Phytohabitans houttuyneae: one gene and its partner. The protein of the gene in region 2 interacts with the protein of the main gene of each other region in a pairwise test. Links are inferred from orthologs where the notes say so. Each region holds a gene or a part of one and is shown on either strand. Other genes may lie near its edges.

What was found. Proteins that work in one complex are often made in the same cells at the same time.
Region 1: the proteins of ligA (region 2) and leuS interact in binary tests that used the Escherichia coli proteins (3 or more experiments, as listed by UniProt). The link is inferred for Phytohabitans houttuyneae from one-to-one orthologs.

Annotation. Positions count from the first base shown.
Region 1 is NZ_BLPF01000001.1:1,842,692-1,850,697, reverse strand. Bases 2,606-5,996 are described here. They hold leuS (leucine--tRNA ligase), read left to right. Parts: upstream 2,606-2,982; coding sequence 2,983-5,796; downstream 5,797-5,996. Other genes in these bases: Phou_RS08365 (heavy-metal-associated domain-containing protein), read left to right, coding at 5,840-5,996; Phou_RS08375 (AAA family ATPase), read right to left, coding at 2,606-2,644. In the rest of the region: Phou_RS08385 (transglutaminase TgpA family protein), read right to left, coding at 1-209; Phou_RS08380 (DUF58 domain-containing protein), read right to left, coding at 261-1,589; more of Phou_RS08375, read right to left, coding at 1,592-2,605; more of Phou_RS08365, read left to right, coding at 5,997-6,046.
Region 2 is NZ_BLPF01000001.1:2,650,278-2,657,864, reverse strand. The notes cover bases 2,429-5,400. They hold ligA (NAD-dependent DNA ligase LigA), read left to right. Parts: upstream 2,429-2,837; coding sequence 2,838-4,964; downstream 4,965-5,400. Other genes in these bases: Phou_RS11660 (putative bifunctional diguanylate cyclase/phosphodiesterase), read left to right, coding at 5,090-5,400; Phou_RS52505 (hypothetical protein), read right to left, coding at 2,573-2,782; Phou_RS11670 (TrpB-like pyridoxal phosphate-dependent enzyme), read right to left, coding at 2,429-2,572. In the rest of the region: tRNA 2-thiouridine(34) synthase MnmA, read left to right, coding at 1-229; Phou_RS11675 (uroporphyrinogen decarboxylase/cobalamine-independent methonine synthase family protein), read left to right, coding at 222-1,193; more of Phou_RS11670, read right to left, coding at 1,418-2,428; more of Phou_RS11660, read left to right, coding at 5,401-7,153. UniProt on the Escherichia coli protein: DNA ligase that catalyzes the formation of phosphodiester linkages between 5'-phosphoryl and 3'-hydroxyl groups in double-stranded DNA using NAD as a coenzyme and as the energy source for the reaction.

The sequences.
Region 1 (8,006 bases), 810 kb from region 2 along the record:
AGGACCAGGGTCAGCGTGACGATCATGCCGAGCAGCTGCGCCCACAGCGGCGCGCGCAGCGAACGGGCCAGCGTGGCCGCGCCGGCGATGAGCGCCACCGCCACGGCGCACTGGACCAGCCAGGTCCACCGCTCGAAGATCGTCGACAGTGGAGCGGCCGCGAGCAGTGTTGCCGCCGCCGCGACGAACCCCAGGTGCCGATCACGCACAGCTACCCAACCCTCCCGGGCCCGAAAGCCCGATATCTGCCAGCTGCCTCGTCACTGCGTTCCCCGGACCGGCCCTCGCCGGCCCTCGGCCGGGCCGATGCCCACCGTCTCGGCCATCGTCGCCCGCCACGCGAAGCCCTGCGACCCGCGGGCGGCCTGCGGCCAGAGCGCGGGCAGCTTGGCGCCGTGGGACACGCCCACCACACGCCAGCCGCTGCGCATCAGGCCGAGTGCGGCCGCGCCGTGCGCCCGGCCCGCCTCGATCCGGCTCTCCGGCGGGAGGTTGAGCCAGGTCGACGAGTCGATGAGGAACGCCACGCAGGTCGCGTTGTTGCCCCGCAGCCCGGCCAGCAGCTCGGACTCGGCGCTGGTCAGCGCTCCGAGCAGCGCGATCACCAGGCCGCCGTCGGAGCGCTTGCGCACCGCCTCGACGAGCTGGCCGACGTCGCCGCGCTTGTCCAGCCGCACGTCGGCGAGGTGGTCGAGCAGGATGCCCTCGCCACCCTCGGCCGCCTCGGCGTCGATGCCCGTGTCGGTGACCAGGCGCAGCTTGTACCCCGCCTGCCGCAGGTGCACCGCGATGCTGGCCGCCGCCGACACCGCCCACTCGAAGCTGGCCGTCGGGCCTTCGCCGCGGTGCGCGAACTGCCGGGTGTCGAGCACGACCGTGGCCCGGCTCTCCCAGGGCTGCTCCTCGCGGCGCACCATGAGCTCGCCGGTCCGGGCGGTCGACTTCCAGTGCACGCGCCGCAGGTCGTCGCCGCGCCGGTACTCCCGGGTCGCCGCGTCGTCCTCGCCGTGCACGGCCACCGAGCGGGCCCGGCTGTCGCCCGCCCCCGCGTACTCACCGGCGAGGCGGACGTTGGGCAGCGGATGCACCTGCGGGATCACGGTGAGCCGGTCGACGCTCGGGAACGAGCGGGTCAGCTCGCACAGCCCGAACGGGTCCGTCAGCCGCACCACGAGCGGGCCGACCTCGTACTTGCCGCGCACGTCCGCCCGCACCGTGTACGCCACCGAGCTGGCCTGGCGGGCGCCGAGCCGCTCGAGGACGACCCGTGGCCGGCTGCCCAGCGCGTACGGCAGGCGGTCTTCCAGCAGCAGCGTGCCGGTGGGCAGGCGGGACATGTTCTGCAGGCGCAGCACCACGCGGGCGCTGGCACCGACCGGCGCGCGGTGCGGCTCCAGCGAGCGGCTGCAGGCGAGCCGGTACCGGCTGCGTCCCACGTACGCCGCGGCCAGCAGCGGCAGGATCGCCAGCAGGATCGCGACCCGCAGCAGGTCCTTTTCGCCCAGGATGACCGCGGACACGGCCGCCGCCGCGGCCGCCGCGAGGAACGAACGGCCGCGCGTGGTCAGCCCGCGCAGCGCTTCGCGCACTGTCAGCCCCTCCGGGGGTCGTACTGGGCGCGCCCGTCACCCGCCGGCGGCCGCGTGTCGTACGGCGAGCGCTGGCGCTCGTGGGGGAGCGGGAGGCGGTGCACGATGTCCGCGATGATCGCGTCGGTCGTGCGGCGGGCCAGCTGCGCGTCCGCGGTGGGGATGATGCGGTGCGCCATCACCGGCACGGCAAGCGTCTGCAGGTCGTCGGGGAGCACGTAGTCGCGCCCTTCGAGCGCGGCGACCGCGCGGGCGGTGCGCAGCAGCTGGAGGGTGGACCGGGGGGATGCGCCCAGCCGCAGGTCGGGCGCCTCGCGGGTCGCGGTCACGAGGTTGACCGCGTACTGCTTGACGGCGTCGGCCACGTGCACCTCACGCACGGTCGCGATGAGACGGCGCACGGTGGCGGCGTCCGAGACCGGCTTGAGCGCGACGATCGGGTCGCGGGTGCCGTGCACGTCGAGCATCGCGAGCTCGGCGCCCGGGTCGGGGTAGCCCATCGCGATCCGGGCGGTGAACCGGTCGCGCTGCGCCTCGGGAAGGGGGTAGGTGCCTTCCATCTCGATCGGGTTCTGCGTCGCGATCACCATGAACGGCGTCTGCAGCTCGTACGTCGTGCCGTCGACGGTGACCTGCCGCTCCTCCATGCTCTCCAGGAGCGCGGACTGTGTCTTCGGCGAGGCCCGGTTGATTTCGTCGCCCACCACGAGGTTGGCGAAGACGGCGCCCGGCTTGAACTCGAAGTCGTGGGTCTCCTGGTTGTAGACGCTCACGCCGGTCACGTCGCTGGGCAGCAGGTCGGGGGTGAACTGGATCCGCCGCACGGAACAGTCGATCGACCGGGCCATCGCCTTGGCGAGCTTCGTCTTGCCGACACCGGGGACATCCTCGATCAGGAGGTGGCCCTCGGCCAGGAGGACTGCCAATGCGAGGCGCACCGTAGCGGTCTTGCCCTCGATGACCTGCTCGATGTTGGCCACGATGGCGTCGCTGGCCGCGCGGAACTCCGCGCCGGACAGAGGGCTGCCAACCTGGTCCCAGGATGGTTGTGTCACGGGCCTCCTCCTCGTTTACCACGGCTTCCCTTATAGATACGCAAGGGTCCCCGGATGGTTCGCGGGAATGCTGGCCGGGATGTGACGGACCACCCGCATGTGCACAGGCTAGCCCTGTCGGTGGAATTCGCCGAGTCGGTCATGACGGCCGCGTAGTACACTGCCGTCATGGCCAGGGCCTACCTGCTTCTTACCTAGCCGCGCCCTCGACGCCCCCGTCGACAGCGCGGCAGCCCCTCCTGTGTGAGGGGCATTTTTATGTCCCCTGGCAGGCCCAGCTGCGCCCCGATCGCGGGCTGTGCCGCCGCCCTGACGAGAATGGCCCTGGAGGTAGAAAAATGAGCGAAGAGGCCGCGGACATTCCGCCCTTCCGATACACGGCGGCGCTGGCCGGTGAGATAGAGGTGCGCTGGCAGGACTTCTGGGAGGCGCACGGCACCTTCGACGCGCCCAACCCGACCGGCGACCTGGCCGACCCCGGGCACCCCCGCGCCGGCGCCCCGAAGCTGCACGTGCAGGACATGTTCCCGTACCCGTCCGGCGCCGGCCTGCACGTCGGCCACCCGCTGGGATATATAGGTACCGACTCGTACACACGGTACAAGCGGATGGCCGGGTACAACGTGCTGCACCCGATGGGGTTCGACGCGTTCGGCCTGCCCGCCGAGCAGTACGCGGTGCAGACCGGCACCCACCCGCGGATCACCACCGAGGCCAACGTCGAGCGGTACCGCGGCCAGCTGCGCCGCCTGGGCCTGGGCTACGACAGCCGGCGGTGGGTGGCGACGACCGACGTCGAGTACTACCGGTGGACGCAGTGGATCTTCCTGCAGATCTTCAACTCGTGGTACGACGCCGACCAGCGCAAGGCCCGCCCGATCGAGGAGCTGATCTCGGCGTACGAGGCCGGCGAGCGCGTCACGCCGGACGGCCGCCCGTGGAGTGAGCTGTCCGCGGTCGAGCGCCGCCGGATCGTCGACGACCACCGCCTGGCGTACGTGTCGGAGGCGCCGGTCAACTGGTGCCCCGGCCTGGGCACCGTGCTGGCCAACGAGGAGGTCACGCCGGACGGGCGCAGCGAGCGCGGCAACTACCCGGTCTTCCAGCGCAGCCTGAAGCAGTGGATGATGCGGATCACCGCGTACGGCGACCGCCTGGTCGAGGACCTGGACACATTGGACTGGCCCGAGCCGGTCAAGCTGATGCAGCGCAACTGGATCGGCCGCTCGACCGGCGCGCACATCGCGTTCCCGACGGATGTGGCGCCGATCCGGGTCTTCACGACGCGGCCGGACACCGTGTTCGGCGCGACCTACATGGTGCTGGCGCCCGAGCACGAGCTGGTCGACCAGCTGGTCCCGGAGCAGTGGCCCGCTGGCACGCACGAGGTCTGGACCGGCGGGCACGCGACGCCGGCCGAGGCCGTGGCGGAGTACCGCCGCGCCGCCGCCGCGAAGACCGAGGCCGAGCGGACCGCGGAGAGCAAGGAGAAGACCGGCGTCTTCGTCGGGGCGTACGCGACGAACCCGGTCAACGAGGAGCGCATCCCGGTCTTCATCGCCGACTACGTGCTGGCCGGCTACGGGACGGGCGCCATCATGGCGGTGCCGGGGCAGGACGAGCGCGACTGGGAGTTCGCCGAGGTCTTCGAGCTGCCGATCGTCCGCACCGTCCAGCCGCCGGCCGACTTCGACGGCAAGGCGTACACCGGGGAAGGTCCCGCGATAAACAGTGCCTTCCTGGACGGGCTGGGCATCGCGGACGCCAAGGCGCGGATCATCGAGTGGCTGGAGACGCACCAGGTCGGCGCAGGCGCGGTGACGTACCGGCTGCGCGACTGGCTGTTCAGCCGCCAGCGCTACTGGGGTGAGCCGTTCCCGATCGTGTACGACGAGACCGGCCTGCCGGTCGCGCTGCCCGACGCGATGCTGCCGGTCGAGCTGCCCGAAGTGGACAACTTCTCGCCGCGCACCTTCGACCCTGACGACGCCGCCTCCACCCCGGAGACGCCGCTGTCCCGCGCGCAGGAGTGGGTCGAGGTCGAGCTGGACCTGGGTGACGGCCCGAAGCGGTACACGCGGGAGACCAACACGATGCCCCAGTGGGCCGGCTCCTGCTGGTACGAGCTGCGCTACCTGGACCCGCGCAACGACAAGGCGCTGGTCGACCCGGAGATCGAGCGGTACTGGCTGGGCCCGCAGTTCCCCGGCGACTGCGGCGGCGTCGACCTGTACATCGGCGGGATGGAGCACGCGGTGCTGCACCTGCTGTACGCCCGCTTCTGGCACAAGGTGCTGTTCGACCTGGGCCACGTCTCGTCGTTCGAGCCGTTCCGCCGGCTGTTCAACCAGGGCTACATCCAGGCGTACGCGTACCGCGACGCACGGGGTGTCGCCGTGCCGGCCGAAGAGGTCGAGGAGCGCGACGGCAAGTACTTCTACGAGGGCCTGGAGGTCTTCCGCGAGTACGGCAAGATGGGCAAGTCGCTGAAGAACGTCGTGACTCCGGACGAGATGTGCGAGGCGTACGGAGCCGACACGTTCCGGGTGTACGAGATGGCGATGGGCCCGCTGGACGTCTCCCGCCCGTGGGAGACGCGGGCGGTGGTCGGCTCGCAGCGCTTCCTGCAGCGGGTGTGGCGGCTGGTGGTCGACGAGAGCTCCGGCGCGACCCGGGTCGTCGACGAGCCGGCCGACGACAAGACGCGGCGGGTGCTGCACAAGGTGATCGACGGCGTGCGCAACGACATGGACGAGCTGCGCTTCAACACCGCGATCGCCAAGCTGATCGAGCTGACCAACGCGGTCACGCCGCTGCCGGCCACGCCGCGCGAGGTGGCCGAGCCGCTGGTGCTGATGCTGTCGCCGTTCGCCCCGCACATCGCCGAGGAGCTGTGGCAGAAGCTGGGCCACTCGGGCTCCCTGGCGTACGTCGAGTTTCCGGTCGCCGACCCGGCGCTGCTGGTGGCGGACTCGGTCACGTACCCGGTGCAGGTCAACGGCAAGGTCCGCGGGCGGGTCGAGATCTCCGCGAGCGCCGAGGAGGAGTCGGTGCGCGAGGCGGCGCTGGCCGCGGTCGGTGATCACCTGGGCGGCCGCGACCCGCGCAAGGTGATCGTGGTGCCCGGCCGCATGGTGAGCATCGTGGTCTAGGTCTCGCTTGATACCCCCAGGGGGTACGGGGTATCGTGACGGCATGGAGACGAAGACCTTTGCCGTCAGCGGTATGACCTGTGCCCACTGCGTCGGCTCGGTGAGCGCCGAGGTCGGGCAGATCCCCGGCGTCACCGACGTGTCGGTCGACCTCGCCAGCGGCGCGGTCACCGTGACCAGCGACCGCCCCGTCGACGACGCCGCCGTGCGCGCCGCGGTCGACGAGGCGGGCTACGAGCTGGTCGGCTAGTCCTTCCTGGTCCGCCCGCGCAGCGGGCGGACCAGGACTGGCTTACGCCGCGGGCACGGCCTCCGGCTCGGCCGGAGCCGTGGTCGCCGCGCCGACCGGCGGCACCTGTCGCAGCAGCACCAGCGACACCACGGCGACGCCCAGCACCAGCACCGCGCTGACCGCGGCCACCGTGTGCAGCCCACTGGTAAACCCGGCGCGTGCAGACGCCAGCACCGCCTCGCCGAGTGGCGCCGGCAGCTGGGGCACCGCGGCGGCCGCACCGGCGAGCGTGTCCCGGGCCGCGGCGGGTGCGCCCGGCGGCAGTGTGCCGGCCACGTCCGCGCGGTACACGGCGGCGGCGAGGCTGCCCATCGTCGCGATACCCAGCGCGAAGCCGAACTCGTTGCTCACCTGGGAGACCGACGCCGCCGAGCCGGCCTTCTCGGGCGGCGCGGCTCCGACCACGATGTTGGTACCGAGTGTGATCAGCGGCCCGGCACCGAGGTTGATCAGCGAGAACCCGGCGACCAGCCCGACCGCGGTGTCCGACTGCGTGATCACGAAGAGCCCGGTGGCGGCGACCACCATCCCGGCCGAGATCAGGTGTGCCGGGCGCACCCGCCGCGCGGCGAGCGGTGCCAGCTGCACGCTCACGATGCCGGCGAACGCGGCCGGTACCAGCGCGAGGCCGGCGCCCAGTGGCGTGAGCCCCTCGACGAGCTGCAGAAACTGGGTGAGCAGCACCATCGTGGCACCCGGCAGCATCGTGTTGATCAGCATGCAGGACAGCGCCGTGGCGAACGCGCGGTTGGCGAACAGCCGCAGGTCCAGGAGCGGGTCCGCCAGCCGCCGCTGCCGGCGCACGAAGAGCACGCCCATCGTCACGCCGAACGCGAGCGCGGCGACCGCCTCCAGCTCCCAGCCGTTGCGGGCCAGCTCCTTGAGGCCGTAGATGGCGGGCAGGATCGCGGCCAGCGAGAGGGCGACGCTGGCGAGGTCGAGGCGTCCGGCGTTCGGGTTGCGGTGCTCCGGGAGCAGGATCGGTCCGAGGATCAGCAGCAGCACCATCGCGGGGACGCCGAGCAGGAAGACCGAGCCCCACCAGAAGTGCTCCAGCATCACGCCGCCGACCAGCGGCCCGAGCGCGATGCCGCCCATCATGCAGACGACCCACGTGCCGATCGCGGTGGTGCGCTGGCGCGGGTCGCGGAACATGCTGCCGATCAGCCCGAGCATCGTCGGACCCAGCGAGGCACCCGCGATGCCGAGCAGCGCGCGGGCCACGATGAGCATCTCGGGGCTTGTCGAGTAGGCGGCGAGCACCGACGCGGCCACGAACCCGACCGCGCCGATCAGCATCAGCCGCCGCTTTCCGATGCGGTCGCCCAGCGTTCCCATCGTGATCATGAAGCCGGCCAGCAGGAAGCCGTACACGTCGAGGATCCACAGCTGCTCGTTGTTCGTCGGCGCGAGGTCAGCGCTGAGGTGGGGAGCGCGAGCAGCAGCACGAAGAGGTCGATCGCGACGAGCAGGCTCGGGAGCGCGAGCACCGCCAGGCCGATCCACTCCCGGGCGCCGGCCTTCGGGGGCGTCGTCTCGTTCATCGGAGATCCTTCGGGGTCGCGGCGCCTTCGTGGCGCCTCTCGACACGTGGTCGTTGCCGCCCCGCCGGTCTCGACACGCTTCCCGGATTAGAACATGTGTGCGAACATGATCCACGTGGGAGCCAGCATCCTGCACGCCGACCTCGACGCCTTCTACGCGTCCGTCGAGCAGCGGGACAATCCGCGACTGCGCGGCCGGCCGGTCATCGTCGGCGGCGGCGTGGTCCTGGCGTGCAGCTACGAGGCGAAGGCGCGCGGCGTGCGCACCGCCATGGGGGCCGCCAGGCCCGCCGGCTGTGCCCGGACGCCGTCGTGGTCGAGCCGCGGATGTCGGCGTACAGCGCGGCGAGCAAGGCCGTCTTCCAGGTCTTCCG
Region 2 (7,587 bases):
GGTGTGGACCGGTGGCCCGCCGCCGGAGGGCCCGATCGAGTGCGAGGTCCAGCTGCGCGCGCACGGCGAGGTCGTGCCGGCCACCGTCGAGCTGACCGGCGGCCGCATGCTCGCCGCCCTGCGCCGCCCGGCCCGCGGTGTGGCGGCCGGGCAGGCGCTCGTCGCGTACCGGCCGGACCCCGCCGGCGACATCGTGCTCGGCTCAGCGACGATTGGCAGCCGTGACTGACTTTCCCTGGCCGCGCGGTTCGGCGACGGGCATCGGCTCGCTGCCCGGCACCGACGTCGCCGAAGCGCAGAAGATCGTGCTCGGTGAGCTGCCCAACCTCCCGCACCTGCCCGAGCTGCCCGACCGCGGCCCCGGCGCGGACATGGTCGGGCGGGGCGCCGCGTTCCTGGTCGAGCTGCCCGTCGAGCTCTACGCGGCCCGCTGGCGCGTCGCCTCCCGCCCCGGCCGGGACCGCCGCCGCGCCCTCGACCTGCTCGAACGCGACCTCGACCAGATGACCGAGCAGGCCGACGGGTTCGCCGGCACGTTCAAGGTGCAGGCGGCCGGGCCCTTCACGCTCGCCGCCAACATCGACCTCGCGCTCGGCGGCCGCATCCTGCGCGACCACGGTGCGGTGCGCGACCTGAGCGAGTCGCTCGCCGAGGGGCTGCGCACGCACGTGGCCGACGTACGCCGCCGGCTGCCCGCCGCCACCATCCTGCTCCAGCTCGACGAGCCGTCCCTGCCCGCGGCGCTGGGCGGGCGGATCGCGACGGAGAGCGGGCTGTACACCTACCGCTCGATCGAGTCCACCACCGCCGGCTCGCTGCTGCGCACGGTCGTGGAGGCGGCCGCCGCGCCGGTGGTGCTGCACTGCTGCGCGCCCGACGTACCTCTCGACGTGGTCCGCGCGAGCGGCGCGGCCGCGGTGGCGCTCGACATGTCGCTCGTGGACAAGCTCGACCCGCTGGGCGAGGCGATCGACGCCGGGCTCGGCCTCTTCGCCGGCTCCGGCCAGGCCACCTCCGCCGCGGTCGCCGACCAGGTGCGCGGCGTGTGGCGGCAGCTGGGCTTCCCCGATCAGCGCCTGCCCGACCAGGTCGTGGTGACGCCGGCCTGCGGCCTCGCCGGCACGCCGGCCGCCGACGCGCGGCGCGCACTGACCGCCGTCCGCGAGGCGTCGCAGCGCCTCCAGGAGGTCTGAGCCGCAGGGCCGGGGATCCCGAAGACTTGGGCTACCGCGACGCCCGTCGTGGTCCGGACCGTTGCTCCCGCGGCCTCACCCTCCGCCGTTGCGCACGCAACCCCCGGCCGGCACGGCCCGCCGCTGAGTCGCGGCCCGCGGGCGGCCCATGGCTTGTCACGCCGCGCGGCCGTCGTCGGTCGGCCGCGGGGTCCAGACCGCGACGGACACCGCGGTAGCTCTGGCTAGGCCGGCACCTTCGGCAGGGCCGCTACCGCGGTGGCGACGTCGGCTTCGGAGAGCTCGTGGTCGACGAGGTCGCCGGCAAGGTAAGCGCCATATGCCGCCAAGTCCAGGTGGCCGTGGCCGCACAGCGCGGTCAGGATCACCTTCTCCTCGCCGGTCTCCTTGCAGCGCAGCGCCTCCTCGATGCAGGCGGCCAGCGCGTGGGTCGGCTCGGGTGCCGGCACGATGCCCTCGGTGCGCGCGAACCGCACACCCGCCTCGAAACACTCGCGCTGGGTCTTCGAGATCGCCTCGATCAGGCCAAGCTCGTACACGTGCGAGATGAGCGGTGACATGCCGTGGTAACGCAGGCCGCCGGCGTGGATCGGGTCGGGGATGAAGTCGTGGCCCAGCGTGTGCATCTTCATCAGCGGGGTCATGCCGGCGGTGTCGCCGAAGTCGTACGCGTACACGCCCTTGGTCAGCGACGGGCAGCTGGCCGGCTCGACCGCGCGGATCGTCACGTCCATGCGGCCGGCCAGCTTCTCGCGCAGGAAGGGGAACGCGAGGCCGCCGAAGTTCGAGCCGCCGCCGGTGCAGCCGACGATCACGTCGGGCGTGAGCCCCACCTTGGCGAACTGGGCTATCGCCTCCTCACCGATCACCGTCTGGTGCAGCAGAACGTGGTTGAGCACGCTGCCCAGCGCGTAGTTGGTGTCGTCGTTCTGCGCGGCCACCTCGACCGCCTCGGAGATGGCGATGCCGAGCGAGCCGGGGGAGTCGGGGTGCTTGGCGAGGATCGCGCGGCCGGCGGCGGTCAGGTCCGAAGGGGACGGATGGATGACGCCGCCGAACGTCTCGATCATGATCTTGCGGTACGGCTTCTGGTCGTACGAGGCGCGCACCTGCCACACCTCGCAGTCCAGCCCGTACTGCGAGCAGGCGAACGCGAGCGCGGTGCCCCACTGCCCGGCGCCGGTCTCCGTGGTGAGGCGGCGGATGCCGGCGGCCGCGTTGTAGTACGCCTGCGGCACCGCGGTGTTGGGCTTGTGCGAGCCGGCCGGCGACACGCCCTCGTACTTGTAGAAGATCTTGGCGGGAGTGCCGAGCGCCTTCTCCAGCCGGTGCGCGCGGAAGAGGGGCGAGGGCCGCCACAGCTTGTAGACATCCAGCACCTAGTCGGGGATGTCCACGTACCGGTCGGTGGCCACCTCCTGAAGGATCAGGTCCATCGGGAAGAGCGGCGCGAGGTCGTCCGGACCGACCGGCTGGAGCGTGCCGGGGTGCAGCACCGGCGGCGGAGGGCTCGGCAGGTCGGCGAGCACGTTGTACCAGCGACGAGGCATCTCCGACTCGTCCAGCAAGATCTTGGTCGGCTCACTCATGGTCAGCACGTTAGTCGTACCCACCGGTGTCATACCAAGCGGTTACGGTGCAGAGGTGTCTGAGGAAGTCATCCAGCAGCAGGTCACCCCGGAGCAGGTCGCGGCGGCGGGCAAAGAGCCACCCGTCGATGTCCGCGAGCGCCACGCCGCGCTCGCCGCCGAGCTTTCCGACCATCAGTACCGGTACTACGTGCTCGACGCGCCGACCATCTCCGACGCCGAGTTCGACCGGCTGCTGCGCGAGCTGGAGGCGATCGAGGAGGAGTTTCCCGCCCTCCGCACGCCCGACTCGCCGACCCAGCGGGTGGGTGGCACGTTCTCCACGCAGTTCACGCCGGTCGAGCACGCCGAGCGGATGATGTCGCTGGACAACGCGTTCGACGACGAGGAGCTCTCCGCTTGGGCCGAGCGGGTCGAGCGGGACGCCGGCGGGCCGGTGACCTACGTGTGCGAGCTCAAGGTCGACGGCCTCGCGATCAACTTGACGTACGAGAAGGGTCGCCTCGTCCGCGCCGCCACGCGCGGTGACGGGCGCACCGGCGAAGACGTGACGCCCAACGTGCGCACCATCCGTGACGTGCCCGAGCAGCTCGCCGGCGACGACGTGCCCGACCTGCTCGAGGTGCGCGGCGAGGTCTACTTCCCGGTCTCCGCGTTCGGCGACCTCAACGCGGGGCTCGTCGAGCAGGGCAAGCCGCCGTTCGCCAACCCGCGCAACGCGGCGGCCGGCAGCCTGCGGCAGAAGGACCCCCGGGTCACCGCCTCCCGCGGCCTGCGCATGGTCGTGCACGGCATCGGCGCGCGACGCGGCTTCCAGCCCACCGCGCAGAGCACGGCGTACGAGGTGATGAAGGGCTGGGGCCTGCCGGTCAGCGAGCGGTGGCAGGTCAAGCCCGACATGGCTGGGGTGCGCGAGTTCATCGACTACTACCGCGAGCACCGCCACGACGTCGAGCACGAGATCGACGGCGTGGTCGTCAAGGTCGACGCGGTGAGCATCCAGGGCCGGCTCGGCTCGACAAGCCGCGCGCCGCGCTGGGCGATCGCGTTCAAGTACCCGCCGGAGGAGGTCAACACCAAGCTCCTCGACATCCGCGTCAACGTGGGGCGCACCGGCCGGGTCACGCCGTTCGCGGTGCTGGAGCCGGTGCGGGTGGCCGGCTCGACGGTCGCGCTGGCCACCCTCCACAATGCTCGCGAGGTCGAGCGCAAGGGCGTGCTGATCGGAGACACCGTGGTCATCCGCAAGGCGGGCGACGTGATCCCCGAGGTGCTGGGCCCGGTGATGGAGCTGCGACCCGACGACGCACGCGCTTTCGAGATGCCGGAGCGGTGCCCGGAGTGCGGCTCGCCACTGGCGCCGGCCAAAGAGGGCGACATCGACATCCGCTGCCCCAACAACCGCTCGTGCCCGGCGCAGCTGCGCGAGCGGGTCTTCCACCTGGCTGGGCGGGGCGCGCTCGACATCGAGGTGCTGGGCTACAAGGCGGCGGTGGCGCTGCTGGAGTCCGGCATCATCCACGACGAGGGCGACCTGTTCGGGCTGACGGCCGACGACCTGGGGCGCGCCGAGTTCTTCGTCAACAAGGACGGCTCACTCGGCAGCAACGCGGTCAAGCTGCTGGAAAATCTCCAGGAGGCCAAGGAGCGTCCGCTGTGGCGGGTGCTCGTCGCGCTCTCCATCCGGCACGTCGGCCCGACCGCCGCGCAGGCGCTGGCCCGGCACTTCCGCTCGATGGACGCGATCGAAAAGGCGTCGCTGGAGGAGCTCTCCGGTGTGGAGGGTGTCGGGCCGACGATCGTCGAGAGCCTGCGCGAGTGGTTCACCGTCGACTGGCACCGCGAGGTGGTCGACAAGTGGCGGCGGGCCGGCGTGCGCATGGTGGAGGAGCAGGTTGACGAGGGCCCGCGGCCGCTGGAGGGGATCACGATCGTGGTGACCGGCACGCTGTCGACGTACTCGCGCGACCAGGCCACCGAAGAGATCGGTGCGCGGGGTGGCAAAGTGAGCGGGTCCGTATCGAAGAAGACCGGTTTTGTCGTCGTGGGCGAAAATCCAGGATCAAAGTACGACAAGGCGGTATCGCTCAAGGTTCCCGTGCTCGACGAGGCGGGTTTCGACGTGTTGCTGGAGCGCGGTCCCGATGCTGCGCGAGAGGTGGCGCAGACCATCGATGAATAACGTCGCGTGCCACTCGCGTATCTCAAGTTAGTCACGACTGTTGGCGAATACTCCCTGCCTGGCGCGCTCCCACACCTAAGGTGGTGAACGGCTCATGCAGTGGCGCGAGGCGGGGGAGGATATGCATGGAGGCCGCAGCGTCGCGGAACTCCGTTCCCCCTGAGCGGGCTCGCCCATTCTTCGCTTTCGCATTGGCGGTCATCACGGTGGCCGCCCTTGTGTGTGCGGTTCCGCTGGCCCGCCTGCCGGGGCAGGTGGACGACCTTCCGGCCGCGTTCTGGGTGATGGCCGGTCTCGCGGTGCTTGTCGACGCGCGGCCGTTCACCCCGCCGGGGCGGCGGCAGAGCTCAGCGGTCTTCCCGTCCACGTGTTTCACGTTCGCGATCATGTTGGGCTGGGGTCTCGCACCGGCCGTGGCCGTGCAGGCCGCGGCGGTCGTGGTCTCCTCGTGGCGCATGCGTCACGTGTGGTGGCGCGCCGCCTTCAACATCGCCCAGTACGCGCTGGCCCTCTCCGCCGCCTACGCCGTGAGCCGCCTCGCCGACCTCGACCGCATCCGCTGGGGTGACGTCGTCGTCTTCGCGGCGGCGGCCGCGGCCTGGTTCGTGGTCAAGTACAGCTCGGTCACCATCGCGGTGCGCCTGCTCTTCGGCGGCCGGTGGTGGGCGATGTTCCGCCAGGGCCTGCCCTTCGAGCTGCTCTCGATCGGCGCGTTACTGCTGCTCAGCCCGGTGCTGCTGGCCGCGGCCGAGACGAGCGCGGCGCTGATCCCGCTCGTGGTCGTCCCGCTGTACGCCGTCTACCGGATGGCCCGCCTCTCCGCCGAGCAGGAGCAGCTGTCCCGCGTCGACCCGCTCACCGGCCTCGCCAACCGCAAGGGCCTGCTCGGCGAGGTGGGTGACCAGCTGCCCACGCACGCCGCGCGGGACGCCAAGGGCGCGGACGACCGGCACCTGGCGCTGCTGGTGCTCGACCTCGACCGGTTCAAGCACGTCAACGACGCGCTCGGTCACGCGGTCGGTGACCGGCTGCTGATCGAGGTGGGCAGCCGCCTCACCGACGCGGTACGCCCCGGTGACGTGGTCGCCCGCCTCGGCGGCGACGAGTTCGCGATCCTTGCGCCGTGCCTGGCCGGCATCGATGAAGCCCGCGACCTCGCCGCGCGCGTGGTGGCGGCGCTCGGCGAGCCGGTCGAGCTGGACGGGCTGCCGCTCGACGTGTCCGGCTCGATGGGCGTCGCGCTGTACCCCGAGCACGGCGAAGACTTCGCGACGCTGCTGCGGCACGCGGACGTGGCCATGTACGACGCCAAGCACCGCGGCGACACCATCGCCGTCTACGCGCCCGAGTCCGACCACAACTCGCCGGAGCGGCTGAGCCTGCTGGCAGACCTGCGCCGCGCACTGGACGACGGCTCCGTGGCCGGCAGCCGCCAGATCACCATGTACTACCAGCCGCAGATCGCGATCGAGACCGGCGAGGTGGTGGGGGTCGAGGCGCTGCTGCGGTGGAAGCACCCGCGGCACGGCATGGTCGACCCGGAGGAGCTGATCCGCGTGGCCGAGCAGAGCGCCGTGATGCGCCTGCTCACCCGCCGGGTCGTCGACGACGTGGTCGAGCAGGTGGCCAAGTGGAGCGCCGCCGGCCTCAAGCTGCGCGCCGCGCTCAACGTCTCCGTACGCGACCTGCACGACGGCGAGATCGCCGACCAGATCGCCGACCGCCTCGGCCGCTACGCCCTCCCCGCCGACCGCCTCCAGCTGGAGATCACCGAGGGCGCGCTGATGGCCGACCCCCGCCGCGTCCTGGCCACCATCGCCCGCCTGGACAAGATCGGCGTGGCCATCGCCCTGGACGACTTCGGCACCGGCTACTCCTCCATGCAGCACCTGCGCCGCCTGCCACTCGCCGAGGTCAAGGTCGACCGCTCGTTCGTCCTGGGCATGGCCACCGACGCCGACGACGCCGCGATCGTCCGCTCGGTGATCGAGCTGGCCGGCGCGCTCGGCCTCCGCGTGGTCGCCGAGGGCGTCGAGGACGAACGCACCTGGCGCCTCCTCCACGCCGCCGGCTGCCACGTGGCGCAGGGCTGGTTCTACGCCCGCCCGATGCCCGCGGACGAGCTGGTGAGGTGGCTTTCCCGCTACCGCGCCGTCAACCCCAACGGCCCGCTCGACGGCGCAGCCTGACCCCGAGTCCTTTTCTTGATTTGAGCTACCGCGATGTCCGCGGTGGTCCGGACCGTTGCTCCCGCGGCCTCACCCTCCGCCGTTGGTCGCGGTCAGCCCCTTTGCCCGCGGCGCCGGCCGCACGCTCGGTGCGGCCACTCCGCCCGGCGCGCTGCCGGGACGCTAGCTAGCTGGGGTCGCTTGCGTGCCGCTGTTGGTCGCGGTCAGGTCGGCACGGCTGTCGCTCGGTGCGCCCGCTCCATCCGGCGCGTCGCCGGGACGCACGGTGGGGTTGCTCGCGCCCGCTGTTGGTCGCGGTCAGCCCTTTGCCCTTGGCGGTCGGCACCGGCTGCTGGTGGGTGCGGCCGCTCCGTCCGGCGCACGGCCGGGATGCTTGCTGGGTTGCTCGCGTGCCGCTGTTGGTCGCGGTCAGCCCTTTGTCGGTCGTGGCGCAC